DNA from 3 places in the Roseateles sp. P5_E8 genome. Region 2 is predicted to be linked to each of the others. Evidence: predicted binding sites of a transcription regulator. Region 2 holds the regulator's gene; each other region holds the start of a gene.
What was found. Region 2 encodes sigma-54, which starts transcription at its own class of promoters, with help from an activator protein. Its sites were predicted from a motif close to TGGCANGNAANCTGCTTT; they were not measured.
Positions count from the first base shown of each region.

Region 1 (10,227 bases), on a different contig from region 2:
CCATGTACTCCAGCGGCGTGACCGGCGAGAACTACCTGCGCGGCGTGCAGGCCACCGGCACCGACGGAACAGCCGTCTTCCAGACCATCTACCCCGGCTGCTACGCCGGCCGCGTGCCGCACATCCACTTCGAGGTCTACCGCAGCACGACGACGGCCACCAACTGGAACAACAAGCTGCGCACCTCGCAGCTGTGCTTCCCGTCGGACGCCAACACCGCCGTCTACGCCACCAGCGGTTATGGCAGCAGCGCGGCCAACAACAATGCCATCAGCCTGAGCAGCGACGGCATCTTCAGCGATGGCTATTCCACGCAACTCACCACCGTCACCGGCTCGGTCAGCGCCGGCTATGTGGCTCGATTGAAGGTCGGCATCTCTGCATGAATGGACACTGCCTGGTCGTCGACGACGACGCCGAGATCCGCACCAGCCTGAGGACCTACCTCCAGGGCTTTGGCTGGCAGGTGAGCGCGGCGGCGGACGGCCAGGCCATGCGGCAGGCGATGGCGGCCACCAAGCCCGATGTCATCGTGCTGGACCTGATGCTGCCCGGCGAGGACGGCCTGGCGCTGCTGCGCTGGCTGGGCACCCAGGCCGACGCGCCGCCGGTGCTGATGCTGACCGCGCGCGGCGACACCATGAGCCGCGTCGTCGGCCTGGAGCTGGGCGCCGACGACTACCTCGCCAAGCCCTTCGAGCCGCGCGAGCTGGTGGCGCGCCTGCAGGCTCTGGTGCGGCGTTCGAGCAAGGGCGCCGCGCTGCAGGAAGACCCCCGCCTGCTGCGCTTTGGCCGCTGGCGCTTCGACCGCCTCGCGCGCCAGCTCATCAGCCCCGACGACGTGGGCGTGGCCTTGTCCAGCGCCGAGTTCCGCCTGCTCGCCGCCTTTGTGCAGCGCCCGGGCCGCGTGCTGAATCGTGACCAGCTCATCGAGCTGACCCGCGCGCCCGGCGTGGAGGTCAACGACCGCAGCATCGACCTGGCCGTATCGCGGCTGCGCGCCAAGCTGGGCGACACCGCGCGCGAGCCCTCGGTCATCCGCACCGTGCGCGGCGAGGGCTATCTGTTCGATGCCGAGGTGAGCCCATGTTGAGCCGCCTGAAGAGCTGGGATGGTCTCGGCCTGCGCCTCTTCCTGCTGATGTGGGCCGCGTTGGCGCTCAGCCACCTGGCGGCCTGGAGCCTGGTGTCGCAGGCCTTGCACGGCCCAGGCAATGACCGGCCCGGGCCGCCGCCCATGCATGCCGACGGCGGCTTCGGACCCGGCGCGCCACCGCCGCACGACGACTTCGACACCGGTCCGCCGCCGCAGCGTCCATCGCCTGGCGCCGCCATGCCCGCGCGCATACCCACCTTCCCCTCCCTGCCGCCCAACCTGCCCTGGTCCGCCAGCCTCGTCGACTACGGCGTGCGCCTGTTCGTCATCGCGCTTGCGGCCTGGTGGGGCTCACGCTGGCTGGCCGGCCCGGTGCGCCGGCTGGTGAGCGCGGCGCGGCAGCTGACACCCGCGCTGGCCCAGGGCCGGCCTGCGCCCACGCTCAGCGAGGACGAAGGCACGCGCGAGGTGCGCGAGGCTGCGTCCGTCTTCAATCGCATGGCCGCCGAGCTGAGCGGCCAGTTCGAGGAGCGCGGCCTGATGATCGCGGCCATCTCCCACGACCTGCGCACACCGTTGACGCGCATGCGGCTGCGACTGGAGACGGGCGAGGTCGAGGCCGGCGTGCGCGAGCGCTGCGTGGAGGACATCCGCGAGATGAACCGCCTCGTCGAGAGCGTCATCGAGATCTTCCGGCCGGCCGAGGTGGCCGAGCCGCAGCGGGTGGACTTGTCGGCGCTGGCGCAGTCGGCGGTGGACGACCTGGCCGAGACGGGTGCCAACGTCAACTTCGAGGGGCCGCCCGCCGTCATCACCGCCGACGCGGTGGCATTGCGCCGTGTGGTCGACAACCTGGTGGGCAATGCCTTGCGCTATGCCGGCAGTGCACGTGTTCGCGTCGAACTGTCGGCCGGGGTGACGCGGCTGGTGGTGGAGGATGACGGTCCCGGCATCCCCGAGGCCGAACTGGAGCGCGTGCGGCAGCCGTTCCGGCGCGTGGAGGGGTCGCGAAATCGCTCCACGGGCGGGACTGGGTTGGGGCTGTACATCGCCCAGCAACTGGTGCGGCGGCAGGGGGCGGTGCTGGTGTTGAGCAATCGGGTTGAAGGCGGGTTGCGCGCGGAAGTCGTTTTCTAGGCGGTAATACCCGCCGCCCGGGGCGTCAGCCCTGCTGGGCCAGCCTTGGATGCCGGCCGCGCTCGGCGCAGAAGGCCAGGTAGTCGGCGATCCGGTCGGCCGTCGTGATGCGGCGCTGCACGGCGCCGTCGCGACCCACGTAGTCCACGTCGCCACGCACCACGACGTGCAGCACGAGCACCTCGTCGCCCACGGCCTCCCAGCTGTCGACATTGCCATCGGGTTCGAAGACGTAGTCGCCCGCGTTGATGATGCGGCCGTCGTCCAGGCGGCGGCTGCCCTGCAGGTTGAGGCCATGCACCTCGCCGTGGTGGCGGTGCAGCGTCAGCTTGGTGCCGGGCGCCAGGCGCATCAGCTCGACCCAGCCGCCGTCGGGCAGGAACTGCAGCGGCAGCGACCACTTGCCTTCGCCCTCGGGCATCCAGTCGTCCAGCCCGGCGCGCTGCAGCGCTGCCGTGACATGCGGGTGGACATGGGCCTGCAGGCCGTCGAGGGGCGTCTTCATGGCGTTCATGCGGGGATCTCCTTGAGCTTGGTTCCAGGCCTTAGAGTGCCGGCTTGCATGGCTCCACAAAAAGAGCCAAGTCTGGCAACAACCATGGATCCAAGCCTGGAAATCGACCTGCAGCTCGCCGCCCGCGGATCACGCCTGGCCAGCCTGCATGCGGCCCTGCGCGAGGCCATCGCCAGCGGCCGCCTCGCGCCCGGCCTGCGCCTGCCGTCCTCGCGCGAGCTGGCGGCGAGCGTCGGCGTGTCGCGCAATACGGCGGTGGCGGCCTACGAGCTGCTGGCGTCGGAAGGCTGGCTGGAGTCGCGCGGTGCGGGCGGCAGCTTTGTGGCCGAGCTGCCGCGAGCGGCGGTGGCCGTGTCGGACCGCGCCAGCGTCGCGCCCTGGGCCGACAGCCGCTGGCTGCGCGGCGAGGGCGCTGTCTGGCCGGCACCGGTCGGCAACGGCCCGGCGCCGGCCTATCAGTTCAATGCCGGTTCGCCGGACGTGGCGAGTTTTCCATTTGATGTGCTGCGCCGCTTGCAGACACGTGCGCTGCAAGCGGCCGCGCGTGAGCCGGCGCGCTACGCGCATCCGCAGGGCCTGCTTGCACTGCGCGAGGCCATCGCCGGCCATGTGTCGTCGGCGCGCGCGGTAGCCTGCACGGCGGACGATGTCATCGTTACCGCGGGGGCCCAGCAGGCCTTTGACCTGCTCGCGCGCGTGCTGGTCACGCCGGGCCTGACGCTGGCGGCCGTCGAGGACCCCGGCTACCCGCCGCTGCATGCGGCGCTGCGGGCGGCGGGCGCCGTGCTCGCACCGGTGCCGGTGGACTGTGATGGACTGGTCGTCGACGCCTTGCCGGCCGATGCGCGCATCGTCTGCGTGACGCCGTCGCACCAGTCGCCACTGGGCGTGCCGATGTCCCTGGCGCGTCGGCGCGACCTGCTGAACTGGGCGGCGGCACGGCAGGCCGTCGTCATCGAGGACGACTACGACGGCGAGTTCCGCTACACGTCGCGGCCGCTGGATGCGCTGAAGACGCTGGACCGCGACGGCCGGGTGTTCTACGTCGGCACCCTGTCCAAAAGCATGTTGCCGGCGCTGCGCATCGGCTATGTCGTTGCACCCGCCTGGGCACGCGATGCGCTGGTGGCGCTCAAGCGGGTGGCGGACTCCGGCACGCCCGCGCTGACGCAGGCGGCCGTGGCGGACTTCATCGCCGAGGGCCATCTGCTGCGGCATGTGCGCCGCATGCGGGCGGAGTACGCCGAGCGGCGGCGGGTGCTGGAGCAGATGCTGAAGCGCCATCTTGGCGAGCGGGCCTTCATCTTCCCGGCCATCGCGGGCTTGCATCTGGCCGTGGCGCTGCCGGGCGTCGACACCGTCGAGCTGGCGCGCCGGGCCTGGGCCGCTGGCGTGGGCGTCGAGTCGTTGAGCCGTTATTGGCTGGGCGCCCAGGGGCTGGATGGCCTGGTCCTGGGCTACGGCAGCATCACGGCCGCACGCATCCCGGAGGCGGTGCGCCGGCTGGCCCAGGCGCTTGGCACGCTCTGAAGCGTGGGCATGTAGCTGTCGATTGAGTGCTTTTGCGGCTGTCCTTTTTGCTCGGTACCGAGTTGCCCGGAGTCCGCCCCGGCGGGCGGGACTCCCGGCAATGCGGCAAGCAGACACCCTCTACGCTAAAACAACCTCAAAGCCATCAAGCCAAGGCGCTCAAGCCGCCTGCTCCACATGCGCATGCCGCGTGTACAGGAAGTCGATGACCTCCTTGCGCGCCGCGATGTAGCGCGGGTTCTCGGCGAGTTCGACACGAACGCGGGGCCGGGGAATGCCGACCTCCAGGATCTCGCCGATGGTCGCCGCCGGGCCATTCGTCATCATGACGATGCGGTCCGACAGCAGCACGGCCTCGTCCACGTCGTGCGTGACCATGATGACCGTGCTCTGCGTGCGCGCGACGATCTTCAGCAGCTCGTCCTGCAGCTTGGCGCGGGTCAGCGCATCCAGTGCGCCGAAGGGCTCGTCCATCAGCAGGACCTTGGGCTCCATGGCCAGCGCACGGGCGATGCCGACGCGCTGCTTCATGCCGCCCGAGACCTCGTGCGGGCGCTTGTGCAGTGCGTGGCTCATGCCCACCAGCTCCAGCGCTGCGCGGGCACGCACCTTGAGCTGGGCCTGGCTCTCCTTGCCACCGAAGACGGACTCGACGGCCAGCAGCACGTTGTCCAGACAGCTCAGCCAAGGCAGCAGCGAATGGTTCTGGAAGACCACGGCGCGTTCAGGGCCGGGCGCGGCGATCTCGCGGCCGTCGCACAGCAGCACGCCCTCGGTGGCCTTCAGCAGGCCGGCGATCAGGTTGAGCAGCGTGGACTTGCCGCAACCGGAGTGGCCGATCAGCGTGATGAACTCGCCGCGCTGCACGTCGAGGTTGACGCCCTGCAGTGCATGGAAGCGGCCCTTGCGGGTGGTGAACACCATCTCGGCGTCTTGCACTTGGATGAACGGCTTCATGGCATCAGTCCTCAAAAGTGAAGTGCTTGGCAAGAGACATCAGTGCCCATTCGAGCAGCAGCCCGACCGTGCCGATCACGAAGATGGCGATGATGATGTGAGCGACGTTGAGGTTGTTCCACTCGTCCCAGACCCAGAAGCCGATGCCCACGCCGCCGGTCAGCATTTCGGCCGCGACGATGACCAGCCAGGCCGTGCCCACCGACAGGCGCACGCCGGTCAGCACATAGGGCAGCACCGCGGGCAGCAGGATGCGCGTGATGACCTTCCACTCGCTGAGCTTGAGCACGCGGGCGACGTTCAGGTAGTCCTCCGGCACCCGCTGCACGCCGACGGCCGTATTGACGACCATGGGCCAGATCGAGCAGATGAAGATGGTCCAGATGGCGGCCGGGTTGGCGCTCTTGAAGACCAGCAGGCCGATGGGCAGCCAAGCCAGCGGCGAGACCGGTTTGAGCAGCGCGATCAGCGGCGACACCATGCGGTTGGCGAACTCGAAGCGGCCGATGATGAAGCCCAGCGGGATGCCCACCAGTGCCGCCAGGCCGAAGCCCATGCCGACTCGTCCCAGCGAGTTCAGGATGTTCCAGCCTATGCCCTGATCGTTCGGGCCATTGCTGTAGAACGGATCGGAGAACAGCTTCACGGCGGCGTCGAAGGTGGCGGCCGGGGTTGGAAAGCTGCCTCCTTTCATCGTGGCGATGCCCCACAGGCCGATGAGCACGGCCATGCCGAGCACCGGTGGCAGCACGCGCAGCGCCAGGGCGCGCCAGTCGAACGGCGTGCGCTTGCGTGCAGCCTTGGGCGGCTCGGCCGCAGTGGCCACGGCCGGGCGAGTGATGGCGATGGGGTTGACCGGAGCGACAGCGTCGCCGGGGGAGTGGAAGACTGCGGAGACCATGATTTACGCCTTGATCTTGAAACCGTCGGCGTACTTCGCCGGATCCTTGCCATCCCAGACAACGCCGTCGATCAGCTTGCTGGTGCGGAAGTCGCTCTTGGGGATGCTGATGCCCAGGGCACCGGCCGCCTGCTTGTAGAGCGCTGTCTGGTTGATCTGCTTGGCCACGGCCAGGTAGTCGGGGTGGGCCTTGAGCAGGCCCCAGCGCTTGTGCTGGGTCAGGAACCACATGCCGTCGGACAGGTACGGGTAGTTCACCGCGCCGTCGTTGAAGAACTTCATGTGGTTGGGGTCGTCCCAGGTCTTGCCCAGACCGTTCTGGTAGCGGCCCAGGATGCGCTGGTTGATGGCCTCGACACCGGTGTTGATGTAGGCCTTCTGCGCCACCGTCTCGGCCATCTTCAGCTTGTTGGACAGGCTGGCGTCGATCCAGCGGCTGGCTTCCAGCACGGCCATCATGACGGCGCGCGTGGTGTTGGGGTACTTGGTTGCGAACTCGGCCGTCGTGCCCAGCACCTTCTCGGGGTGGTCCTTCCAGATGTCCTGGGTGGTGTTCGCCGTGATGCCGATGCCGTCCATGATGGCGCGGTGGTTCCAGGGCTCGCCGACGCAGAAGCCGTCCATGTTGCCCACGCGCATATTGGCCACCATCTGCGGCGGCGGCACGGTGATCAGCTTGGCACCCGACAGCGGGTTGATGCCGGCTGCGGCCAGCCAGTAGTGCATCCACATCGCGTGGGTGCCGGTCGGGAAGGTGCCGGCGAAGGTGTACTCGCGCGGGTTGGCGGCCATCACCTTGGCCAGCGAGGGGCCGTCAACGGCCCCCTTGTCGGCCAACGCCTTGGACAGCGTGATGGCCTGGCCGTTGTTGTTCAGGTGCATCAGCACGGCCATGTCCTTCTTGGGGCCGCTGGTGCCCAGATGGACGCCATAGACGAGGCCGTAGAGGACGTGGGCCATGTCGAGTTCGCCGTTGACGAGCTTGTCGCGCACGCCGGCCCAGGAGGCTTCCTTGGTGGGGATGATCTTGACGCCGTACTTCTTGTCGAAGCCCAGGACCGAGGCCATGACGACGGAGGCGCAGTCGGTCAGCGGGATGAAGCCGATGCGGACTTCTTCCTTCTCGGGCTTGTCCGAACCTTGGGCCCAGGCGCCACCGGCGAGGCCGGCGAAGGGCAGTGCGGCAGCGGCGGCGAGCAGGCTGCGGCGTTGCGGGTGGGGCGTGGTGGTCGAGTTATCGAAGGCGGTCATCACAGGCTCCTGGGTCATGCAGGGTGCAACGGCGGCCACGCTCTCGCCCACGCAGCGGGTCGCGAAGACGAATAGGGGAGGTCGGACGTCGTTGTCCCGAAGTGCCAACCGATTCAAAGCCGGTTGGCCCGAGAGACCTGCGCCATTGCAGGTCTCAGTCCTCTTTCAGCAGGTTGCGTGCCAGCTTTTGCGGCTGGCCGGCCGTGATGATTTGCACGCGCCCGGCGCATGGCTGGCGCTGCAGCGGGCGGTTTGCGTCGCGCCGGTGCGTGGCTGGGAGGTGCTTGTGGTGCGCCGCGCCCCAAGGCGGAGAGCTGAGCCCCGGGAGGCTGTCGGGCTTTGGGTCGGGTGCGCGTTGGGCCTGCAAGGGGGCTCAGCCGAGGCGCAAAGCGGAGCTGGGCTGGCCGCCCAGCGAGCTTTTGCAACGACGGATCAGCCCCCTTACAGGCCCAACCCGAAGGGCCGGGGTGATTTGCGGGGCGATACGGCGTTGCCGACTCGTTGTGGGGGGGGCGCCCCACGCCTCGTCGGCGCCTTGCCTCGCCCCGCAACTCGCCCCGCAACTCTCCCCGGCGCGCACCCGACCCAAAGCCCGACAGCCTCCTAGCGTGCGCGCAGCAGTTGGTCGGCGTCGATGAGTCGCGTGGCCACGCTGGCGAGCGTCTGGCCGCCGGTCATGGCGAGCTGGCGCAGGCGCTGGAAGGCGGCCTCTTCGTCCAGGCCCTGCTCGCGCATCAGGATGCCGCGCGCACGCTCGACGAGCTTGCGTTCGGCGAGCTGGGTCTGGGTCTGGCGCAGGTCCTGTTGCAGGGCCTGGTCGTGCTCGAAGCGGGCCAGGGCCAGCTGCAGCAGCGCACCCAGGCGCTGCGGCGGCAGGCCGGCGAGCTGCAGGGCGCTGGCCCCGGCGCGCAGCGCGGCGCGCATCTGCTCGGGCGCCATCTGCTCGGCCACCAGCAGCACCGGGCGCGGGCGCTGCAGCTGGGCCACGGCGAGCTGGCCGAGCAGCTCGAGCGAGGGCTGCTCGCAGTCGATCAGCAGCAGCTCGGGCGCCATGCGCTGCAGGGCGGTGCCCAGCGCGTGGGGCTCGGCGACGAGGTCAAGCACATCCACGAGCTGGCAGCGCAGCCGGATCAGCTCAAGGCGGATGACGGGGCTGCGGCGCTGGCCGGCGTCCGCCAGCAGCACGCGCAGACCCGGCAGCGGGAATGGGGGCGTGTCCATGCCCCGGGCCAGTGCAAGTTGCGTGCCTCAATGGCGCTCGGGCGGGGTAACAGCGTGTCTGGCACCACGGCGGTGCTGCAGGCGACCAAACGGCACCGGCACGCGGCGCGCGCACGCTGCCGAGGCGCTAGCGCGGCGCGACGAAGCCCGCTGCCTTGTACGCCGCCGCGATGGTGGCCTGGCCCACGCGCGACGCCATCTCCTGGTGGACGGGCATCAGCGCCTTCTTCCACGCATTGGTCTCGGCCGGCGTCGGCGTGTAGATGAGGGTGCGCCCGCTGGCCTTGATGGCCTGCAGCGCCGCGGCGTTCTCGGTGCTGGCGATGGCGTTGGCGTAGACGGCCGACTCCCTGACCGCCGCCTCCAGCGGGCCGCGCACGTCGGCGGGCAGGCCGTCCCAGAACTTCTTGTTGACGATGACCGCATAGGCCAGGTGGCCGTGGTTGGACAGCGTCATGTGCTTCTGCACCTCGAAGATCTTCTGCGTGTAGTAGTTGCTCGGCACGCCCTCGGTGCCGTCCACCAGGCCGGTCTGCAGCGCCTGGTAGAGCTCGCTGAAGGCCATCACCTGCGGCATGGCGCCCAGGGCGCGCATCTGCGCGTCCAGCACCTTGCTGGACTGGATGCGCATCTTCAGGCCCTTGAAGTCCGCCACCTGGCGCAGCGGCCGGTTGGCGCTCATGATCTGGAAGCCGTTGTCCCAATAGGCCAGGCCGCGAATGCCCTTGGGCTCCAGCTGGCGGAACAGCTCGGCGCCCAGCGGGCCCTCGGTGACGGCGCGGAAGGCTTCGGTGTCCTTGAACAGATAGGGCAGGTCGAAGACCTCGAAGGCCTTGACGCCCAGGGGCCCGAACTTGGCCAGCGACGGCGCCAGCATCTGCACGCTGCCCAGCTGCAGCGCCTCCATCTCTTCCTTGTCCTTGTAGAGCTGGCTGTTGGGGTAGAGCTCGATCCTGACGCGCCCGCCGGTCCTGGCCTCGGCCAGCTCCTTGAAGCGCTGCGCGGCCTTGCCCTTGGGCGTGTCGGGCGCCACAACATGGCTGAACTTGATGACGATGGGCGCCTGGGCCTGTGCCGCACCGAAAGTCAGGGCCAGCGCGGCTGCCAGCACGAGGCGGGGCAGAGTCATGGATGTCTCCTTCATATAGACGGCATCTTCGGAGCTGATGGCAAGGCTGTCGTTGTGGAGTTCCACATGGCCCCGGGCGCCGCAGCTTCTTAGACTGCGGGCATGAAGCTCCTGACCCGCAGCCTGTGGCTGGCGCCCCTGGTGCTGTCCCTGATTTTCGTGGGCGGCGTGCTGGCCTGGGTGCGGGCCAACGGCATCGAGGAGCAGGAGCAGCAGCGCCAGACGCTGATCTCCGACGCGCTCAGCACCGAGGCCCAGCTGCGCGCCCGGATCGACGACGAGCAGGCCCATCTGCGCCAGCTTGCCGCCGGCCTGGCCGGCCAGGCGCCGGGCGAGGCTGTGCTGGCCGCCCATCCTGAGGTCAACGCCGGGCTGCGGCGGCTGTGGTTGTCGGTCACCTGGCTGGACGCGCGCAACCGCGTGCTGGCCGAGGTGCCGGCCGAGCCCGGCGCCAACCGCTACGAGGATGGCCTGTCCCTGCACCTGACCGCG
Region 1 covers NZ_JBGCUM010000016.1:54,849-65,075, forward strand. The annotation lists gene ACXRVZ_RS11930 (intradiol ring-cleavage dioxygenase) at 1-386, shown strand, start outside; gene ACXRVZ_RS11935 (response regulator) at 383-1,093, shown strand; gene ACXRVZ_RS11940 (ATP-binding protein) at 1,087-2,232, shown strand; gene ACXRVZ_RS11945 (cupin domain-containing protein) at 2,258-2,746, opposite strand; gene pdxR (MocR-like pyridoxine biosynthesis transcription factor PdxR) at 2,831-4,276, shown strand; gene ACXRVZ_RS11955 (ABC transporter ATP-binding protein) at 4,436-5,233, opposite strand; gene ntrB (nitrate ABC transporter permease) at 5,238-6,134, opposite strand; gene ACXRVZ_RS11965 (CmpA/NrtA family ABC transporter substrate-binding protein) at 6,138-7,385, opposite strand; gene ACXRVZ_RS11970 (ANTAR domain-containing response regulator) at 7,989-8,606, opposite strand; gene ACXRVZ_RS11975 (TRAP transporter substrate-binding protein) at 8,734-9,735, opposite strand; gene ACXRVZ_RS11980 (sensor histidine kinase) at 9,838-10,227, shown strand, end outside.
Region 1: a site for sigma-54 is predicted at 7,551-7,568, ahead of ACXRVZ_RS11965 (CmpA/NrtA family ABC transporter substrate-binding protein). Genes of this name have one in related genera too.

Region 2 (10,227 bases):
GTGGAGAACGGGATCTGGCGCTCGAAGGCAAAGCGGCGCAGCAGGCCGGGGGCCGAGTCGCAGGCGATCAGCGCGGCCTCGATGGGGATGGTGCCGGAGCCGCAGCAGGGGTCGTGCAGCGCGCTCTCGCCGCGCCAGCCGGCGGCGGCGAGCATGGCGGCGGCGAGCGTCTCCTTCAGCGGTGCGTCGCCCTTGTCGACGCGCCAGCCGCGCTTGAACAGCGGCTCGCCGGAGGTGTCGACATAGATCGCCGCGCGCTCCGGGCCGACGTGCAGCAGCACGGGCAGGTCGGGCGAATGCGTGTCCACGCTGGGGCGCTCGCCGGTGTGCTCGCGCAGTTGGTCGCAGATCGCGTCCTTGATGCGCAGCGTCGTGAAGTTCAGGCTCTTCAGCGGCGAGCGCTGCGCGATGGTGTCCACGCGGATGGTCTCGCGCGGCGTGATCCAGTCGCGCCAGTCGACGCGGCGGGCCAGCGTGTAGAGGTCTTCCTCGTGGCGGTAGGGGCCTTCGATCAGCTCGACCAGCACGCGCTGAGCGAGGCGGCTTTCGAGGTTGATGCGCAGCACGTCCTCGGCCGTGCCGATCAGGCCGCAGCCACCGCGCAGCGGCTCCACCTTGCTGCGCACACCGGGCGGCAGGAAGCGTTTGAGTTCCTCCTCCAGCAGGGGCTCGACGCCACCGGCGCAGGAAACGAAGAGGGAAAGTTTGTTGGGCAGGCTCACCGCGCGATTGTCGCTGGCCATAAACTGGACAGCGTTATCCCAACACTCAATGCGAGCCATGAAGCGAATCGTCCTGACCCTGGCCTTCCTGTTCAGCGCGCTTCAGGCGCAGGCGGCCGACCCGGTGCCGGCCTACCCTGCGCACACCATCCCCAACACGCTGCTGCGCGCCCTGCCCAAGAACGCCGATGGCCGCACGTATCAGCTGCACATTCATCTGCCGGCGTCATTTGCGAAGGAGCCCAAGCGCCGCTACCCGGTGCTCTACGTGACCGATGGTTACTGGGACTTCGCCACCATCGTGGCCTCGTACAACAACCTGAATTACGACAAGGTCGTGCCCGACTTCATCACGGTGGGCCTGGGCTATGCCGGCGACAACCTCGACTACGGCGAAATGCGCGGCTGGGAGCTGTCGCCGGTGCGTATGAACCCCCTGTCTTCCAGCAGCGGCAACGCTGACAAGTTCATCGCCTCGCTGGAGAAGGACATCTTCCCGCTGCTGGAGCGCGAGTACCGCGCCGACCCGGCCCAGCGCTACCTGGCCGGCAGCTCGCTCGGCGGGCTGTTCACGCTGCATGCGATGTATGCCAAGCCCGATCTCTTCAAGGGCTATATCGCCGCCAGCCCGGCCGTCGTCGCCGGCAACGACTGGATCATCGGCCAGGCCAAGGCCTATGCCGCGACGGGCAAGCCCATCAAGGCGCGGCTGTATGTCACCGGCGCCGAGAACGAATGGCCCGGGTTCCTCGCCGGCATCAAGCGCTACCAGGCGCTGCTGCCGGAGTTGAAGCACCCCGAGCTGGTCTATCAAAACCGCACCATCGATGGCGAGCGGCATGGGGGCACCAAGGCCGAGAGCTACACGCGCGGCATGCGCTTTGTGTTCGAGCCGCTGGCGCCGGAGACGGGGAAGTCGAAAGACTGACGTGAAGCAGTTCGCCCTCGCGCTGGCCCTCCTGTCCAGCGCGCCGCAAGTGCTGGCGGACCCGGCGCCCGGCTATCCGCCGCATGTCGTCCCGAACACGCAGCTGCGTGTGCTGCCGCCGACGGCGGATGGCCGGAGCTACCAGCTGCACATCCACCTGCCCGCGTCCTTCGCCAAGGAGCCCGCGCGGCGCTACCCAGTGCTCTACGTCACCGACGCCTACTGGGACTTCACGACCCACATCAACGCCTACAACAGCAAGGTCGCTGATCGCGTCGTGCCCGAGTTCATCATCGTGGGCCTGGGCTATGCGGGCCAGAACCTCGACTACGGCCAGCTGCGCATCGGCGACTTGTCGCCGGTAAAGCTCCCGCAGCCGGGCGACTCCGGCCACGCCGACAAGTTCCTGGCCACGCTGGAGCGCGACATCATCCCGCTGGTGGAGCGCGACTACCGCGGCGACCCGGCCCACCGCATGCTGGCCGGCAGCTCGCTCGGCGGTCTGTTCACGCTGTACGCGATGTACACGCGGCCGACGCTGTTCGAGGGCTATGTCGCGGCCAGCCCGGCGGTGAACGTCGACAACGACTGGCTCATTGGCCTCGCCAAGGCCTATGCCGCAACGGGCAAGCCCATCAAGGCACGTCTCTATGTGACCGGCGCCGAGTGGGAGTGGCCCGCCTACCTGGCCGGCATCAAGCGCTATCAGGCCCTGCTGCCCGAGTTGAAGCATCCCGGCCTGGTGTTCCAGAACCGCATCATCGACGGCGAGCGCCACGGCGGCACGAAGCCGGAAAGCTATGCGCGCGGCATGCGCTTCGTGTTCGAGCCGCTGGCGCCGGAGACGGGGCCATCCAAGGATTGAGGCCGGGCTACGGGTGTCAATTCAGCTTGGAGATGCTGCCACGTGCAGCACCAGGGAGGGGGCAGCCGCCTTTGAGGTCGATGGCTCGCGACTGCACCTCGTTTTCGTTCGACGTCGCGGTGGTGGCTTCAATCTGGAGAAGCCGCGCATCTTCCAGGCTGAACAGAAATGAAATGCCAACGGGCGCTGGCAGCCTCGGTGACTGAGCCGGCGTCTTGAACCGAATCGAGACGTAGTGGGGCAGCGTGCTCCGCTCGTGATACCAAGAGCCCGATAGCGAGACCGTCTTCCATGAGTCTGCGGGCAGGGTTTGGAGCACACAGCGTTCAATGACGGTCTGCTTCCCGCCGGAGATGAAGGTCACTTTCGTCGGCCTGCCGGACTCTTTGTCCGCGAACTCCATCTTCAAGCGCGTCAACGTGTACTGCGACGGAAGTTCCGGAATGCTGCCGTCAGAAGCCAGCGAGAGAATCCTGTCCTGGTGAGCGTTCGTCTGACTGCTCAGCATGCAGAACACCAGCAAGGCGAGGGTTTGGCTGAATCGCATGAGAGTGCCTACAGCGCCTTCCTCAAATTCGCCGGCGCGATCTTCATTCCTTCGCGGTATTTGGCCACCGTGCGCCGCGCGCACTGGATGCCTTGCTCTTCCAGCATCGCCGCGAGCGCGCTGTCGGACAGCGGCTTCTTGATGTCCTCGGCCGCGACGAACTGCTTGATGAGCGCGCGCACCGCCGTGCTGGACGCCTCGCCGCCGGCTTCCGTCGACAGCCCCGAGCCGAAGAAATACTTCAGCTCGAAGGTGCCCCAGCTGGTGGCCATGTACTTGGCCGTCGTCACGCGCGAGATGGTGGATTCGTGCAGGCCCAGTTCGTCGGCGATCTCGCGCAGCACCAGCGGCTTCATGGCCAGCTCGCCGTGCGTGAAGAAGCCGCGCTGGCGCTCGACGATGGCCTGGCTGACGCGCAGGATGGTGTCGAAGCGCTGCTGGATGTTCTTGATGAACCAGCGCGCCTCCTGTAGCTGCCCGCCCAGCGGCGAGTTGCTGATGCCGCCGCGCGTGGCGCGCAGCGCGTTGGCGTAGAGCTCGTTGATGCGCAGCTTGGGCGCCACCTCGGGGTTGAGCATGACGCGGAATTCGCGGCCCACCTTGCGCACGATGACGTCGGGGACGATGGCTGCAGCGGCGCCACGCGCAAAGCGGCGGCCGGGCTTGGGTTCGAGCCGGGTGATGAGCCCCTGCGCCTCGCGCAGGATGTGTTCGTCCGCGCCGGTTTCGGCCATCAGGCGGCGCATGTCGCGGCGGGCCAGCAGCTCCAAATGACCCTTGCAGATCAGGATGGCGACGACCTGGGCGGGGCACTTGGGGCAGGCGCGCAATTGCAGCACCAGGCATTCGGACAGGTCGCGCGCGGCAATGCCGGCCGGGTCCAGGCTTTGCAGCAGGCGCAGGGCGATGCGCAGGTGGTCCAGCAGTTCCTCGCGCGTCTCTTCGTCCTCGGCCAGGGAGGCGGCGATCTCGTCGAGCGTGTCTTCGAGATAACCATCCTCGTTGAGCGACTCGATGAGGATCTGCAGCGCGGCGCGGTCCTCGGGGGAGAGGTGGTGGCCGGCGAGTTGCTGGGTGAGATGCTCGGCCAGCGTGGCTTCGGCGAACTCCTGGCTCTCGCGCTCGCCGTCGTCGTCGCCGCTGGCGCCGGAGCTGTTGCTGGGCAGCTCGCGGATGCCGTCGAAGTCGTCGCGCTCGGTGCCGTTCTCCCAGTCCTCGCGCTCGGTACCGCCGAATTCCTCGGCGGTCAGCTCGGGGGCGTCGCCGCTTTCCGACTCGCCGGCCGAAGCCTCGGTGCCGCTCTCGGCCGGCGCGTTCGAGGCCAGCTCGGGGGCGCTGACGGTGAACTCCTCCTCGGTGTCCAGCAGCGGGTTGGTGGCCAGCATCTGCTCGACTTCCTGGTTCAGCTCCAGCGTCGACAGCTGCAGCAGCCGGATGGATTGCTGCAGCTGGGGCGTCAGCGCGAGATGCTGACTGAGGCGGACCTGGAGGGTCTGCTTCATCCCAGAGTTCCTTGCGGGCCGAGCGCCGGGCCGCTCCCAAGCCGGCCCGCGCTGGCGATGTGCTTGCCGCTCAATGCGGCAAGCATCGCCGTCCCCTCGGGGGACCGACCAGACGCGCTCGCGTTCAGCGACGCGAGGATGGGCGAGGGGTTGTCCATCTCTACATGCGGAAGTTTTCGCCGAGATAGACCTTGCGCACGTCGGCGTTGGCCACGATCTCGTCGGGCGTGCCTTCGGCGAGCACGGCGCCCTCGCTGATGATGTAGGCGCGGTCGCAGATGCCCAGCGTCTCGCGGACGTTGTGGTCCGTGATCAGCACGCCGATGCCGCGGCTCTTCAGGAAACCGATGATGCGCTGGATCTCCAGCACGGCGATGGGGTCGACGCCGGCAAAGGGCTCGTCCAGCAGGATGAAGCGCGGTTGCGTGGCCAGGGCGCGGGCGATCTCGACGCGGCGGCGCTCGCCGCCCGACAGGGCCGGCGCCGGGCTGTCGCGCAGGCCGTCGATGGAGAGGTCGTGCAGCAGGCCGTTGAGCAGCTCGTCGATGCGCGCCTTGCCCAGGGACCGGCCCTTGGCGTCCTGCTGCAGCTCCAGCACGGCGCGGATGTTCTGCGCGACGGTGAGCTTGCGGAAGATGGACGCTTCCTGCGGCAGATAGCTCAGGCCCAGGCGGGCGCGTGAGTGGATGGGCAGGCGCTGCACCTCGGCGCCGTCGATGCGGATGATGCCGGCGTCCGAGCGGACGAGGCCGACGATCATGTAGAAGCTGGTCGTCTTGCCGGCGCCATTGGGGCCGAGCAGGCCGACCACCTCGCCGCAGTCGACTCGCACATGGACGTTCTTGACGACCTTGCGCACGCCATAGGTCTTGGCCAGACCCTCGGCTTCGAGGCGGCTGCCGCAGGCCGTTGGCTGGACGCCGGCGGCCGGGGATTCAAGCGTGACGGACGCGTCGCCCATCACGAAGGCTTGCCTGGCTGCAGCGTCGTCGACGGCTTCAGTGGCAAGGCTGCCGGCGGCGCCGAGGCGGCGTCCTCGGCCGGCTGCGGGCGCGGCATCATGACGATGCGCGTGCGGCCGTTCGAGTTGGGCGAGGCGCTGCCGCCTTCCAGCGTGAAGACCTCGGTGCGGCTGTTGTAGACGATGACGGCGCCCGTCACCTCGTTGGCAATCGCCGCGCCGCGCATGCTGCGCACATTGGCGTTGCCGATGAAGCGCACGTTCTCGGTGCGGGTGTCGTATTCGAGCTGATCGGCCACACCCTCGATGGCTTCGCCAGGGACGTCGCGCGCCTGGCGAAAGCTGACCGGCTTGCCGGCGGTGCCGCTCGCATAGGCCTGAACGTAGCCATCGCGAGTTTCGCGCACGTCCACCTTCTCGGCGCGCAGCATCAGGCTTCCTTGGGTGATGATGACGTTGCCTTCCAGCTCTGTGCGCTGGTTGACGCCGTCTACGATGCCCCGCTTGTCCTGCGTAAAGACCATCGGCTTCAGGCGGTCGCCCTTCTCTGCGAGGGCGGCAGTGGCGGTCAGCGCAGCGAGGAGGAGAAGGAGTCGCGAAGACATGGCGGCACGGAAGTTGCAGGCCATTCTATGGGCGCGATACCGCCCTCAGCCTTTCTCTCGTGACAACTTGATCAGGAAATCCGCGACGGCTAGGGCCTGCTGGCCCAGGGCGGTTTCGCTTTGGTTGGCGTTGGCGCCCATGCCGGGGCCGGTGCGGAAACGCCCGCCGATGACGAGGGCGGGCACCTGGTCGGCGCCGCTCAGCTCGGCCAGCTTCTGCCCTTGCGCCAGCCTGGACTGCACGCCGAAGGAGGCGAAGGCCGCCTTGAACTTGGCGGCGTCCACGCCCAGCTTGCCGACCAGGGCGGTGATGGCCGCCTCGTCATTGGCATCCACGCCCTGGCGGTGGAAGGCATTGAAGATGCCAGCGTGCACCGCCGACGTCAGCGCGCCCATGGCCTCCAGCGCGTAATACGTGCGCGCATGCAGCTTGAGCATGGCCTGCTGGCCCACCGGCACACGGCGAAAGCTCACATCCGCCGGCAGCTGGTGCACCCAGGCCTCCAGCAGCGGGTCGAAGGCGAAGCAGTGCGGGCACTTGTAAAAGAAGAACTCGATGACCTCGATCTTGCCCGGCGCGCCCGGCAGGCGCTGCGCCAGGCGGGCGTAGTGCCGGCCCTCGACGGGCGCGCCCTGGGCCCAGGCAGCCGGCGCCAGGCTGGTGGCGGCGAGAGCGAGAGTGGCGTGGCGACGCTTCATGCCTTGCGCCGCACTCGCTGGATCAGGAAGTCGGCGTACTGCAGCGCGCGCTGGCCGAGCTCATGCTCGGGCAGGCGCTGGCCCACGCCGGCCATGCTGGGCGAGGTCAGGAAGCGGCCACCGATGCCGATGCTGGGCACGCCGTCGATGTTGTAGGCCTCGGACAGCTTCTCGGCCTGGGTGGCCTTGGTCTGCACGCCGAAGGAGTTGTAGGCGTCCTGGTACTTGACCGGGTCCACGCCCAGGGCGCTGAGGAACTTGGCCTGGCTCTTGGCGTCTTCCAACGCCTGGCCCTGCTCGTGCATGGCCTTGAAGATGGCGGGGCGGGTGGCGGCTTCCTTGCCCATGCTCTCCAGCGTGTAGAACATGCGCTGGTGGATCTTGACGTTGGCGCGGAAGGCCACATGCACCTTGCGGAAGGTGACGTCGGCGGCCAATTGCCTGGACCAGGCCTCGATCAGGGGCTCGAAGGCGTAGCAGTGCGGGCAGCCGTACCAGAAGAACTCCACCACCTCGATCTTGCCTGGCGGCGTGGCCAGGGGCCTGTCCAGTGCGGTGTACTGGCGGCCTTCAATCGGACCGCCCTGGGCAAAGGCGGAGCCGGCGGCAGCCGCGAGCGGCGTGGTGGCGAGCAGGGCGGAGAAATCGCGGCGCTTCATGACGTCAGGTGTCCTTGGCTTGGAGTTCAGCGTTGTACACGAACGAGATTGGCCTCGAAACCGGCCCCCTCGATCTTGCGCTGGAGGTCTTCGGCGGCCTCGCGGGTATCAACGGGCCCGAGGCGCACGCGGTAGACAGTGCGGCCGTTTTGTTCGCGCTCCATCAGCTTGGCCGTGAAGCCCTGGATGGCCAGCTTGGCCTTCTGGGCTTCGGCCTCCTCGGGCCGGGTGAAGGCGCCGGCCTGCACGAAGTAGATGTAGGCGTCGGCACCCGCCGCGGCTGCCGGGGCGGTAGCTGAGGCGGCGGCCTCGGCCTTGGGCGCGACGGGCTTGGGCTGTGCCGTCACCACCGGCGGCAGGGTGGCCGCAGCGCTGGCGGCGGCCACGGCGGCGCTGGCTGTCGTGGTGGCTGGCGGCGGGGCGGTCAGCGGCGGCGGCGCGTTGACCACACCGCTGGCGCTGCGCGCGGCCTTGCCGGCCAGCGGCGCGTTCGGGTCCCAGTTCTTGTTGCGCTCGGTCTCGGCGGCGTCCTGCTCGGCGGTGCGCTGCGGCACCTTGTTCACGAAGGGGATGGGCACCTTGGTGATGTACAGGGCCACGCCCAGGGCGACCGCGAGGCCGACGAGCAGGCCGACGATGAGGCCGAGGACAAAGCCGCCCTTCTGGCTTTTCTGGCCGGCGGGCTTGGATGCAGAACTCATTCGGTCTCCAGGGTTTCAGCAGTGTCGCGGTTCATCTGTTCGGGCGCGCTGACGCCCAGCATGCCTAAAGCGTTGGCCAGCACCTGGCGCGTGGCGGCCAGCAGGGCCACGCGGGCGCGGCTCAGTTCGGGCGCCACGCCCACCACGCGCTCGGCGGCGTAGTAGGAGTGGTAGGCGCTGGCCAGGTCGCGGGCGTAGAAGGCCACGTCGTGCGGCGCGATGCCGGCGGCGGCGCCAGCCAGCATGTCGGGGTAGGCGGCGAGCTTGAGCATCAGCGCCTCTTCGGTGGGTGCGGTCAGCAGGCTGATGTCAGCGCCGGCGATGGTCGACTCGTCGCCGCCCCATTTGCGGATCACCGAGCAGATGCGCGCATGTGCGTACTGCACGTAAAACACCGGGTTCTCGTCGTTGGCCTTCAGCGCCAGGTCGATGTCGAAGACGAACTCGGTGTCGGCCTTGCGGCTGATGAGGAAGAAGCGCACCGCGTCGCGGCTGGTCCAGTCGATCAGGTCGCGCAGCGTCACGTAGCTGCCGGCGCGCTTGGAGATCTTGACCTCCTCGCCGCCCTTCATGACCGTGACCATCTTGTTCAGCACGTACTCGGGGAAGCCCTGCGGGATGCCGAGACCCACCGCCTGCAGGCCGGCACGCACGCGGGCAATGGTGCCGTGGTGGTCGGTGCCCTGGATGTTGATGCACTGCGTGTAGCCACGCTCGAACTTGTTGATGTGATAGGCCACGTCAGGCACGAAGTAGGTGAATCCACCCTCGGACTTGCGCATGACGCGGTCCTTGTCGTCGCCGTAGTCAGTGGTGCGCAGCCACAGGGCGCCGCCTTCTTCGTAGGTCTTGCCGCTGGCGATCAGACGCTCGACGGTCTTCTCCAACTGACCACCCGCGTAGACGCTGCTTTCCAGGAAGTAGTTGTCGAACTTCAGCCCGAAGGCCTGCAGGTCCAGGTCCTGCTCGTGGCGCAGGTAGGCGACGGCGAACTGGCGGATGCTGTCGAGGTCATTCAGGTCGCCGCTGGCGGTGAACTCGCGATCGTCGGCCTTGACGGTTTCGCGCTGAAGGAAGGCGTCGGCGATGTCCTGGATGTAGTCGCCGTTGTAGGCGGCCTCCGGCCACTCGGCGTCGCCGGGCTTGATGCCCTTCAGGCGCATCTGCGTGGAGTTGGCCAGCGTGGCGATCTGCACGCCGGCATCGTTGTAATAGAACTCGCGGGTCACGTCGTGGCCCTGGCTCTGGAAGACGGAGCAGATCGCGTCGCCCAGCGCGGCTTGGCGGGCATGGCCCACGTGCAGCGGGCCGGTCGGGTTGGCGGAGACGAACTCCACCATGACGTGCTTGCCGGTCGCGGCGCGGTGGCCGAACTTGGCGCCGGCGCCCAGCACCTCGGCCACGACGGCCTGCTTGGCCTCGGGCTTGAGGCGGATGTTGATGAAGCCGGGGCCGGCGATCTCCAGCGCTTGGCACCATTGCTGGAAGGCGGGCTTGGCTTCGAGGGCGGCGATCAGGCGGGTGGCCAGTTCGCGCGGGTTGGCCTTCAGCGGCTTGGCCAGCTGCATGGCGGCGGTGCAGGCGAAGTCGCCATGGGCGGCCTGCTTGGGCGATTCAAAGGCCGCGACGGCGTTGGAGCCGGGGGCGATTTCTTGCAGAGAGTCGGCGAGTGCGGCGAGCAGCGCCTGCTTGGCTTGGATCATGGGCGGGATTCTAGGAGGCAGCCCTTGAACGCACGGGCCGCTCGCGGCGCCGACTCAGCCGGTTGTCGCCTGGATGGGGTCGTGACAGGCCACACAGAGCTTGTTGCCGTCCGGGTCGCGGAAATAGGCGCCGTAGTAGTGGGCGTGGTACTCGGGCCGCAGGCCGGGCGGTCCCTCGCAGCGGCCGCCATAGGCCAGGGCCGTTGCGTGGGCCGCATCCACCTGCTCGCGGCTTGCTGCCAGCAGCGCCACCATCTGGCCATTGCCCGGTTCATGCTCGCCCTCGAAGGGCGCGCCCAGCAGGAACAGCGGGCGCGGCCCGGGCGTGCTCTGCC
Region 2 covers NZ_JBGCUM010000079.1:2,703-12,929, forward strand. The annotation lists gene ACXRVZ_RS25585 (THUMP domain-containing class I SAM-dependent RNA methyltransferase) at 1-743, opposite strand, end outside; gene ACXRVZ_RS25590 (alpha/beta hydrolase) at 781-1,650, shown strand; gene ACXRVZ_RS25595 (alpha/beta hydrolase) at 1,652-2,515, shown strand; gene ACXRVZ_RS25600 (hypothetical protein) at 2,532-3,062, opposite strand; gene ACXRVZ_RS25605 (RNA polymerase factor sigma-54) at 3,071-4,564, opposite strand; gene lptB (LPS export ABC transporter ATP-binding protein) at 4,725-5,525, opposite strand; gene lptA (lipopolysaccharide transport periplasmic protein LptA) at 5,525-6,130, opposite strand; gene ACXRVZ_RS25620 (thiol:disulfide interchange protein DsbA/DsbL) at 6,176-6,829, opposite strand; gene ACXRVZ_RS25625 (thiol:disulfide interchange protein DsbA/DsbL) at 6,826-7,488, opposite strand; gene ACXRVZ_RS25630 (SPOR domain-containing protein) at 7,515-8,189, opposite strand; gene argS (arginine--tRNA ligase) at 8,186-9,892, opposite strand; gene ACXRVZ_RS25640 (VOC family protein) at 9,947-10,227, opposite strand, start outside.

Region 3 (10,227 bases), on a different contig from region 2:
AACGCCAACCAGGCGGGCGCCGCCGCCACGGTCGAGACGGCAGCACCGGCCGTCTACCGCATCAAGGCCGGTCAGCTGGAGCGCCTGGCCGCCGACATCACGCGGCCCAACGGCATCCAGCTCAGCCCCGACGAGAAGACGCTGTTCGTGGCCGACACGGCCGGCGAGCACGTGCTGGCCTATGCCGTGCAGGCCGACGGCAGCCTCGGCCCGCGCCGCCAATTCGCCAAGCTGGCCGGCTACCGCCAGGCGCAGAACGGCAGCTTCAGCAGCGGCGCCGACGGCCTCGCGGTGGACGGCCAGGGCCGGCTCTACGTGGCCAGCAACGCCGGCATCGAGGTCTTCGATGCAAGCGGCCAGGCCCTGGGCGTCATCGCCTTGCCCAAGCAGCCGCAGAACCTCGCCTTTGCCGGCCAGGACAAGAAGCGGCTCTACGTCGTCGGCCGCGGCGCTGCTTACCGCATAGACACGCTGGCCCAGGGTTTCACGGGCCGCGCCAAGTAACGCTTTCCCTCCAACAAGAGACCCCATGAAGACAACGCTCATCGCGCTGGCCGCCACGCTGCTGGCCGCATCAGCCGCCCAGGCCCAGCAGGCCCCCAAGCCCGAACAGCTCATCAAGTGGCGCCAGTCGGCCTACCAGGTCGTTGCCTGGAACGCCGGCCGCGTGAAGGCCAATGTGGACGGCAGCTACAGCAAGGACGAGGTCATCCGCGCGGCCAACACCATCGCGGCGCTGGCCAACAGCGGCCTGCCGTCGCTGTTCCCGGCCGGCACCGAGACGGGCAAGGGCTGGAAGGACACCACCGTGAAGGCCACGCTGTTCAGCGACACGGCTGGCGCCGCCGCCGCGCAAGCCGCCTTCGGCAAGGAAGCCACCGAGCTGGCCCGCGTGGCCCAGGGTGGTGACGTGGCCGCCGTCAAGGCCCAGCTCGCCGCCCTGCAGAAGACCTGCAAGGCCTGCCACGACGATTTCCGCAACAGCAATTGATCATGAAGAAACTGCTCCTCGCCACTGCCGCCCTGCTTGCCATCAACGCACAAGCCCAGACCCCACCCGCCGCAGCTGCCAGCGCGCCGCCGCCGCCACCCTTTACCTTCTTCGTCACAAGCGTCGGCGGTGGCAACGGCGCCAACTACGGCGGCCTGGAAGGCGCCGACGCGCACTGCCAGAGGCTGGCCACCGCCGCCGGCACGCCGTTCAAGAGCTGGAAGGCCTACCTGAGCACGCAGGGCGCGAACGCCGTCAACGCCCGTGACCGCATCGGCAAGGGCCCGTGGACGAACGTGCGCGGCCAGCCCGTGGCGCGCGACGTGGCCCATCTGCACGGCGACACCGTGGAGCTGGCCCAGCTCGGCAGCAACCTGACGCGCAACACCGCGCTGACCGAGAAGGGCCAGCGCCCCCAGGCGGCCGGCGACACGCCCAACGAGCACGACATCCTGACCGGCTCCACGCCGGACGGCCGCGCCTACCCCGAGGGCGCCGACAAGACCTGCAAGAACTACACGAGCGGCGCCGAGGACGGCTCCGTGCAGCTGGGCCACTTCGACCGCACCGGCGGCGGCAATGCGTCGTGGAACTCCGCCCACGGCAGCCGCGGCTGCAGCCAGCCCAAGCTGGTGGCGACGGGTGGGGCGGGGTTGCTGTATTGCTTCGTGGCGAACAACTGAACCGCAGCTGCGATTCAGCACGAGGCAAGGGACAGCAAGGTCCCTTCGTCATTTGGAGGATATGGTGGCGGCACTGCCAGCCATGCATGGTCGGCAGCATCTCTAAGCATCTAACCGATGACACGAATCTTCTGGCTACGCGTCTGGATCGCCGTCTGCGCCGCGCTTATGTTGTTGGGCGCCTTCGGCTTGCGTGACGACAGGGCATTGCAGGCAGGCCGCGTGACCGAAGGCATCGTCAGCGACCTCAAGTCGCGGATCGGCCGCAGCGGAGCGCCCGCAGTCAAATACCACTTCATCGCCGAAGGCACTCGCGAAACAACTGAGGTCTGGAATACGCTGCCAAGGGCGGCATACAACCAACTCAAGGTGGGCGGCCCGATCGCCGTTCGCTACGTGCCGGATCGCCCGTCGACAAACCGACCGGCAGCCGCCGATCCCAGTTGGGAAGACGGGGCAGCAGCATTGCTGGTCGGCGCCGTTAATGTCGTGCTGGGCATGGTGGCGCTCCGAAGCAACTCTCCTCGAATCAAACGCTGGCGGGAGGACAGCCAGCTCGCGTCTTGACGAGACTTCCTCGCTAGACCGATTGCTCCAGTCGCAACGCCGCTTCCACCGTCGCCAGCTCCTCGCCCGTCAACGGCGCGCCGTTGGCCGCGCCGAGCGCATCGTCGATCTGCGCCAGCCGGCTGGCGCCGACGAGCACCGACGTCATGCCCGGGTGACGCAGCACCCAGGTCAAGGCCAACTGCGGCAGCGTCTGCCCGCGCGCATCGGCCAGCTCCTTGAGCGCGCGCACCACGGCCACACGGCCGGGCGTCACATCGGTGGGCTTCAGGAAGCCGCCCTTCGCAGCACGCGAGTCCGCCGGAATGGCCGAGGCGAGGTAGCGCTCGGTCAGCAGCCCTTGCGCCAGCGGCGAGAACGCGATGCAGCCAATGCCCTCGTCGGCCAGCGTCTCCAGCAGGCCGCCCTCCACCCAGCGGTCCAGCATGCTGTAGCGCGGCTGGTGGATGACGCAGGGCGTGCCCAGCCGGCGCAGGATGGCGCTGGCTTCACGCGTCTGCTCGACCGAGTAGTTGGAGACGCCGACATAGAGCGCGCGCCCGCTGCGCACCGCGTGGTCCAGCGCGCCCATGGTCTCTTCCAGCGGCGTGTCCGGGTCGGGGCGATGGGAATAGAAGATGTCGACGTAGGGCAGGCCCAGCCGCTTCAGGCTCGCGTCCAGGCTGGCGAGCATGTACTTGCGCGATCCCCATTCGCCATAAGGCCCCGGGCCCATGCGGTAGCCGGCCTTGGTCGAGATGATGAGCTCGTCGCGGTGGGCGTGCAGCTCCTCGCGCAGCAGGCGGCCCATCGTCAGCTCGGCGGAGCCGGGTGGCGGGCCGTAGTTGTTGGCCAGGTCGAAGTGCGTGATGCCGCGGTCGAACGCGCCCAGGACCATCTCCCGCGCGGTGTCGTAGCGGTCGACGTCGCCGAAGTTGTGCCACAGGCCCAGCGACAGCGTGGGCAGCAGCAGCCCGCTGCGCCCGCTGCGGCGGTAGGGTTGGCGTTCGTAGCGTTGGGGGTCGGGGGTGTGGCTCATCGAGAGGATGCTGGGAGGCGCTGCCGGGACGGCGCCAAGATCGTATGCGAGTACCTTCATGTAATGCCGCCCGGCCACCGGGTCGCGCGGGTCGCGGGATCAGCCCGAGTCCTACAGGCGGCCCGCCCCGAGGCGACGCATATTTGCGGCATGGCCAACACCGCCCGCCCGCAGCAGGGCTTTGTCCGCGTTCGTGGCGCGCGCGAGCACAACCTGAAGAACGTCGACGTGGACGTGCCACGTGACGCGCTGGTGGTGTTCAGCGGCGTGTCGGGCTCGGGCAAGTCGTCGCTGGCCTTCGCCACCATTTACGCCGAGGCGCAGCGGCGCTACTTCGAGTCCGTCGCTCCGTATGCGCGCCGCCTCATCGACCAGGTGGGCGTGCCGGCGGTCGACTCGATTGACGGCCTGCCGCCTGCGGTGGCCCTGCAGCAGCAGCGCGGCACGCCCAGCGCGCGCTCGTCGGTGGGCAGCGCCACGTCGCTGTCCAGCCTGCTGCGCATGCTCTATTCGCGCGCCGGCCACTACCCGGCCAAGCAGCCCATGCTGTACGCGGAAGACTTTTCGCCCAACACGCCGCAGGGCGCCTGCCCCGGCTGCCACGGCTTGGGCCGCGTCTACGAGGTGACCGAGCAATCCATGGTGCCCGACCCGTCGCTGACCATCCGCGAGCGGGCCATCGCCGCCTGGCCGCCGGCCTGGCATGGCCAGAACCTGCGCGACATCCTCGTCACGCTCGGCCACGACGTCGACAAGCCCTGGCGCGACCTGCCGAAGAAGACGCGCGACTGGATCCTTTTCACCGACGAGCAGCCCACCGTGCCGGTCTATGCCGGCTTCACGCCCGCCGAGACGCGCGCGGCGCTGAAGAGCCGCATGGAGCCGAGCTACCAGGGCACCTTCATGGGCGCGCGAAAATACGTGCTGCACACCTTCGCGACCACGCAGAGCGCGCTGATGAAGCGCCGCGTGTCGCGCTACATGGTGGCCAGCGACTGCCCGATCTGCCAGGGCAAGCGGCTCAAGCGCGAGGCGCTGTCGGTCACGTTCGAGGGACTGGACATCGGCGAGCTGTCGCGCATGCCGCTGCACGCGCTGGCAGAGGTGCTCCGCCCGACCGCCGCCGGCTCGGCGCATGCCGCCGCGCAGGGCCACGGCGTCAGCAGGGCGACGTCGAAGGCGCACACGGCGCAGCGCGTCGCCGCCGGCGGCAACGCTCATGCGGCCGCGCCGGACGTGCGCCGCACGCCCAACCTGTCGGAAGAAAAGCTCATTGCCGCCCAGCGCATCACCCACGACATGCTGGCGCGCATCACCACGCTCAACGAGCTGGGCCTGGGCTATCTGTCGCTGGATCGCGGCACGCCCACGCTGTCCAGCGGCGAACTGCAGCGCCTGCGCCTGGCCACGCAGATCCGCTCCAACCTGTTCGGCGTCATCTACGTGCTGGACGAACCTTCGGCTGGCCTGCATCCCGCCGACGGCGAGGCGCTGCTCAAGGCGCTGCGGGACCTGAAGGCGGCCGGCAATTCCCTCTTCATCGTCGAGCACGACCTGGGCCTGATGCGCGAGGCGGACTGGATCGTCGATGTCGGCCCCGACGCCGGCGAGTTGGGCGGCGAGGTGCTCTACAGCGGCCCGCCGGCAGGCCTGGAGGCGGTGACAGCCTCGCGCACGGCCGCCTACCTTTTTCCGCGCGGCCCGGCGGAACGGCCCCTGCGCCGCATGCCGCACGCCTGGCTCAAGCTGGCCGGCGTGACGCGCAACAACCTGCGCGGCGTCGACGTGGCCTTCCCGCTCGGCAGCTTCACCGCGGTGACCGGGATCTCGGGCTCGGGCAAGTCCAGCCTGGTCAGCCAGGCGCTGGTCGACCTCGTCAGCCAGGCCCTCGGCCATGAGGCCCCGGCGCCGGACGCTGAAGAAGACGACGAAGCGGATGGCCCCTCGCGCGAGGTCACGCACGGCCGCATCGCCGCCGGCGCCGAGCACATCCGCCGCCTCGTGCAGGTCGACCAGAAACCCATCGGCCGCACGCCGCGCTCCAACCTCGCGACCTACACCGGCCTGTTCGACCACGTGCGCAAGCTCTTCGCCGCCACGCCCTCGGCGCGCGCCAAACGCTTCGACGCCGGCCGCTTCTCCTTCAACGTCGCCAAGGGCCGCTGCGAGACCTGCGAGGGCGAGGGCTTCGTCAGCGTGGAGCTGCTGTTCATGCCCAGCGTCTACGCGCCCTGCCCGGCCTGCCACGGCGCGCGCTACAACGAGGCGACGCTGAAGGTCCGCCTGCGCGACAAGAGCATTGCCGAGGTGCTGCAGATGACGGTGGACGAGGCACTGACCTTCTTCGCCGAGGACGCCGCGTTGGCACGGCCGCTCACGCTGCTGCAGCAGATCGGCCTGGGCTATCTGCGCCTGGGCCAGCCCGCCACCGAACTCTCCGGCGGTGAGGCCCAGCGCATCAAGCTCGCCACCGAGCTGCAGCGCGCCCAGCGGGGCAACACCCTCTACGTGCTGGACGAGCCGACGACAGGTCTGCATCCGTCCGACGTGGACAAGCTGCTGGCGCAGCTGAACGGCCTGGTGGACGCCGGCAACACGGTCGTCGTCGTCGAACACGAGATGCGCGTGGTGGCGGCCTGCGACTGGGTCATCGACATCGGCCCCGGGGCCGGCGCCGAGGGCGGGCGGCTGGTGGCCTTCGGCACGCCGGAGCAGGTGGCGCGCGCCAAGGGCAGCCGGACGGCCCGCTACCTGGGCGACGCGCTGGCCTGAGCCGCTCGGTCTCCCGCGTTTGCGGGTGTCGACCTGGCTTACAGCCGGACCTGGCGCCTTGCCGCCCGGCGCCTGCCAAGGCGGCACCCCTATAGCTAGGGATTGCGAAAGTGCCCATCATGGCATGCTTGGTGCTTGCCTGTCAGAAGTAGCCGGCCTGTCCGGACCCTTCTGGAAGAAAAGCATGAAACCCGCTCTCAAATTTCTCTGCTGCGCCGCCGCCCTCGCGTTGCAAGCCGTCCCGGCGCAGGCCGCCCCGGTTGCGCTGACCTGGACCACCACCGTGAATTCGGGCACCACCGTGCCCGGCGCCGTGGTCGGCGAAAGCTTCACGACGACCATCGTCGTCGACAACGGCGGCACCTCGACGGCGTCGCAGACCTGGGCGGACTTCACCTTCGTGTCGTTCCGCCAGCAAGGCGCCTCTGGCTGGTGGTTCGAGTCCACGCAGATCAACCTCCCCGGCAGCACCGGCAGCTTCACCACCAACGCGCTCGGCGTGGTGCTGACGGCCGGCAGCTGGCTCGATGGTTACCCCAACGGCAACGTGCTCACCTCCTGGAGCGGCGCCCAGCTCGGTGGCTGGTGGAACAACGGCGGCAATGAGACCAGCTGCCTGAAAGCCCCCCACACCTGCGTCTGGGCGAACAACGTGTCGGCCAACCGCGTCGGCGCCAGCTGGACCGCTGCGCTGCAGCCGACCGGTGGCACGGTTCCCGAACCGGCCTCACTGGCCCTGGCCGGCCTGGCGCTGGCCCTGGCTGGCGCCGCCCGCAAGCGCCGCTGAAAACAGCGCGGCTGATGCCGCAACAACGTCAAGGGGCCGACAGGCCCCTTTTGTCATTTCAGAACGTCACCTTGACCGACGCTGCGCTCCGCTTGGCTTCGCCGTGGAAGACGGCCTCGATGTTGTTGCCGTCCGGGTCCAGCACGAAGGCGGCGTAGTAGCCGGGGTGGTAGGGCCGCTCGCCGGGCGCACCGTGGTCCTGGCCGCCGCTGGCCAGCGCCGCCTTATGGAAGGCATCGACCGTCGCGCGGTCCTTGGCCTGGAAGGCCACGTGCACGCGCCCGGTCAGCTCGCCTTGCGCGGCCTCGCTCTGGGCGGTGGACACGAACAGCTCGTCGACCCAGAAATAGCTGTCGCCCGTGCCGCCGATGGGTATCTCCAGCACCTTGAAGATCGCCTCGTAGAAGCGCTGGCTGGCCGCCAGGTCGCGAACGACGAGTTGGAGGTGGTCGATCAGCCGGCCGCGATGCAGTTCCTGGGTTTCCATGCGTGCTCCAAATCCGGGGGTCAAGGGAACGGCGATGTTAGAAAGCGACGGCCGCACGGGCAATCCAGGCGCGTTGGATGGACCGCCGTTTGCGCAACCAGGCGAAACAGGGCAAATCGCGGGTCATGCGCTCGACCAAGGCGTTCATCCCTGTTGCCTTTGCGGCCAGCGTTGGCATGATGCATTGCACCTCGTCACCAAACCTCTGGGGAGACACACATGGGAATGAACACGGCAAGCTGGTCGGGCAACCACGAACCTGAGGTCGTCATGGAGGTCAACACGACGCCACTGATCGACGTGATGCTGGTGCTGCTCGTGATGCTGATCATCACCATCCCGATGCAACTGCACACCATCCCCCTGCCGATGGGCGGGGACGCCACGGCGCCGGTGCACAAGCCCATCGTCCACGTCGTGTCCATCGACTTCGACGGCACGGTCTCCTGGGACGATCAGCTCCTGGCGGATTCCGCCGCCGTCGAGGCCAAGATGCGCGAAATCGGCGCCATGGCCGAGGCCAATCAACCGGAGGTCCATGTCAAGCCGAACAAGCTGGCCGACTACGGCGCCGTCGCCGCGGTGATGGCTTCCATGCAGCGCAACGGCGTCAGGAAGATGGGCGTTCTCGGCAACGAGCGCTTCACCAGCTAGCGCCTGCCTCAGCGCTGCACGCCCCAGCGCCGCACCGTCAGCCGTTCGACCGTGTCGAACACGAAGCGCTCCACCAGCCAGCCGATCATCACAACGGTGGCCAGGCCCGCGAAGACGCGGTCGGTCAGCAGTTCGTTGCGGCTCTGGAAGATGTACCAGCCCAGGCCGCCCTGGCCGGAGGACGCGCCGAAGAACAGCTCGGCGGCGATCAGCGTGCGCCAGGCGAAGGCCCAGCCGATGCGCAGGCCCGACAGGATGGCCGGCAGCGCCGACGGCACGAGGATCTGCAGCACGTAGCGCATGCCGCGCAGGCCGTAGTTGCGGCCGGCCATGCGCAGCGTCTCAGGCACGCCCTGGAAGCCCGACAACGTCGACAGCGCCAGCGGCCACAGCACGGCGTGCACGAGCACGAAGATGAGGCTGCCCGAGCCGAGGCCAAACCACAGCAGTGCCAACGGCAGCAGCGCGATGGCTGGCAAGGGGTTGAACAGCGAGGTCAGCGTGTTGAGCACGTCGCGGCCCGGGCGCGTGGCGACGGCCAGCGACGACAGCGTCAGCGCGAGCACCACGCCCAACGCATAACCGCGCAGCAGCAGTGACAGCGACGCGGCGGTGCGCGTCAGCAGTTCGCCGTTGCGCAAGTCGCTCCACCAGGCCTGTGCGGCTTGCAGGAAGCCGGGTAGCAGCAGGTCATTGCCGGCCAGGCGCGCGGCCAGCTCCCAGGCGGCCGCGATGAGCACCAGCACGACGATCTGGCGGATGCCGTCGCGTTGCCACAGGCGTTGGGCGCGGCTGAGCGGCGCGGGCGAGGCGAAGGCGGGCAGCGGCGGCAGTTCGCGTTCGAACTCGGGTCTGGCGGGATGGACGTAACTCATGGCTCGAAAAGGAGGCGGTGGATGCGCTGCTGCTGGGCCTGGAAGGCGGCGCTGCCGATGCTGGCAATCTCGAAGCCGTCAGCGTTCAGCTCGGCACGCACGCGACCCGGGTGGGGCGACAGCAGCAGGATGCGGTTGCCGATGAGCAGCGCCTCCTCGATGGAGTGAGTGACGAAGAGCAGCGTGAAGCCCAGTTCCTTCCACAAGCGCAGCAATTCCTCCTGCAGGCTGCGGCGCGTGAGCGCATCGAGCGCGGCGAAGGGCTCGTCCATGAGCAGCACGCGGGGGCGCATGGCCAGTGCCCGGGCGATGGCCACGCGCTGCTTCATGCCGCCGCTGAGCTGGTGGGGGAAGGCGTCGGCAAAGCGGGTCAGGCCGACGGTTTGCAGCGCTTCGGCTGCGCGGTCGCGGGCGTCCGCCTTGCTGCATTGGCGGGAGGCGATGAGGCCGAAAGCAACGTTGTCGAGGACGCGCTTCCACGGCGGCAGCTGGTCGAACTCCTGGAAGACGACGACGCGGTCGGGGCCGGGTTCGGTGATTGCATTTCCTTGGAGGAGGATTTCGCCGGCGTGGGGTGGAAGGAAGCCGGCGATGGCCTTGAGCAGACTGCTCTTGCCGCAGCCGGAGGCGCCGAGGAGGACGAAGCGGTCGGACTGGTGGACGTCGAAGCTGACTTCGTGGGTAGCGCGGATGGTTCTGTTTTCGCTGCGGTATTCGAGGGTGAGGTTGCGGACCTGCAGCAGCGGGTTTGGCGTTGCGGCGGCCAGCGCGGCGTGTTCTTGGCGGTCTGTTGCAGTCATGGAGGTAGCTGGTTCGAGAGGTCAGGTTGATGCCAAGGCCCATGCCGGGAGTCCCGCCCGGCGGCGGGGTAACTTTCTTCTGCGGCGCCAGAAGAAAGTCACCAAAGAAGAGGCGCTGAACCGCACACCAGCACCACATGCACGAGCTGCTCCGGGCAACAGCCGCTTGTGGTGTGGGCAGACGCGAGCCGCTGCGCTCTCGCTGCTGTCCTTGTCACCACCGCCATCCATCGCAGCAGCAGGCCGCCTAACGCGCGGCTGCACGCCGTGCTCACGAGCAATCCCAATTCAGCGTCGCTAGGGCGACGCGGTCTCTGCCAGCACCTCTGTGGCGTCGCCCCAGCGACGCGGCTGTTCATGGTGAGCCCGGCGTGCAGCCGGCGTTAGGCGGCTTGAAGTGGCGCGCCATGGAACTCGTCACAAGGACAGCAGCGAGAGCGCAGCGGTTCGCGTCTGCCTTAAACCGCGCTGAGTGTTTTCGCGCGCCGCTTTTGGCGGCGTCGCGGTCGTGTGCGGTTCAGGGCCTCTTCTTTGGTGACTTTCTTCTGGCCCCGCAGAAGAAAGTTACCCGGCCGCCGGGACGGACCCCCGGC
Region 3 covers NZ_JBGCUM010000029.1:63,151-73,377, forward strand. The annotation lists gene ACXRVZ_RS17180 (SMP-30/gluconolactonase/LRE family protein) at 1-504, shown strand, start outside; gene ACXRVZ_RS17185 (c-type cytochrome) at 530-991, shown strand; gene ACXRVZ_RS17190 (lectin) at 994-1,674, shown strand; gene ACXRVZ_RS17195 (hypothetical protein) at 1,792-2,241, shown strand; gene ACXRVZ_RS17200 (aldo/keto reductase) at 2,255-3,259, opposite strand; gene ACXRVZ_RS17205 (excinuclease ABC subunit A) at 3,410-6,031, shown strand; gene ACXRVZ_RS17210 (PEP-CTERM sorting domain-containing protein) at 6,216-6,818, shown strand; gene ACXRVZ_RS17215 (VOC family protein) at 6,877-7,305, opposite strand; gene ACXRVZ_RS17220 (ExbD/TolR family protein) at 7,525-7,959, shown strand; gene ACXRVZ_RS17225 (ABC transporter permease) at 7,968-8,834, opposite strand; gene ACXRVZ_RS17230 (ABC transporter ATP-binding protein) at 8,831-9,634, opposite strand.
Region 3: a site for sigma-54 is predicted at 6,152-6,169, ahead of ACXRVZ_RS17210 (PEP-CTERM sorting domain-containing protein). Genes of this name have one in related genera too.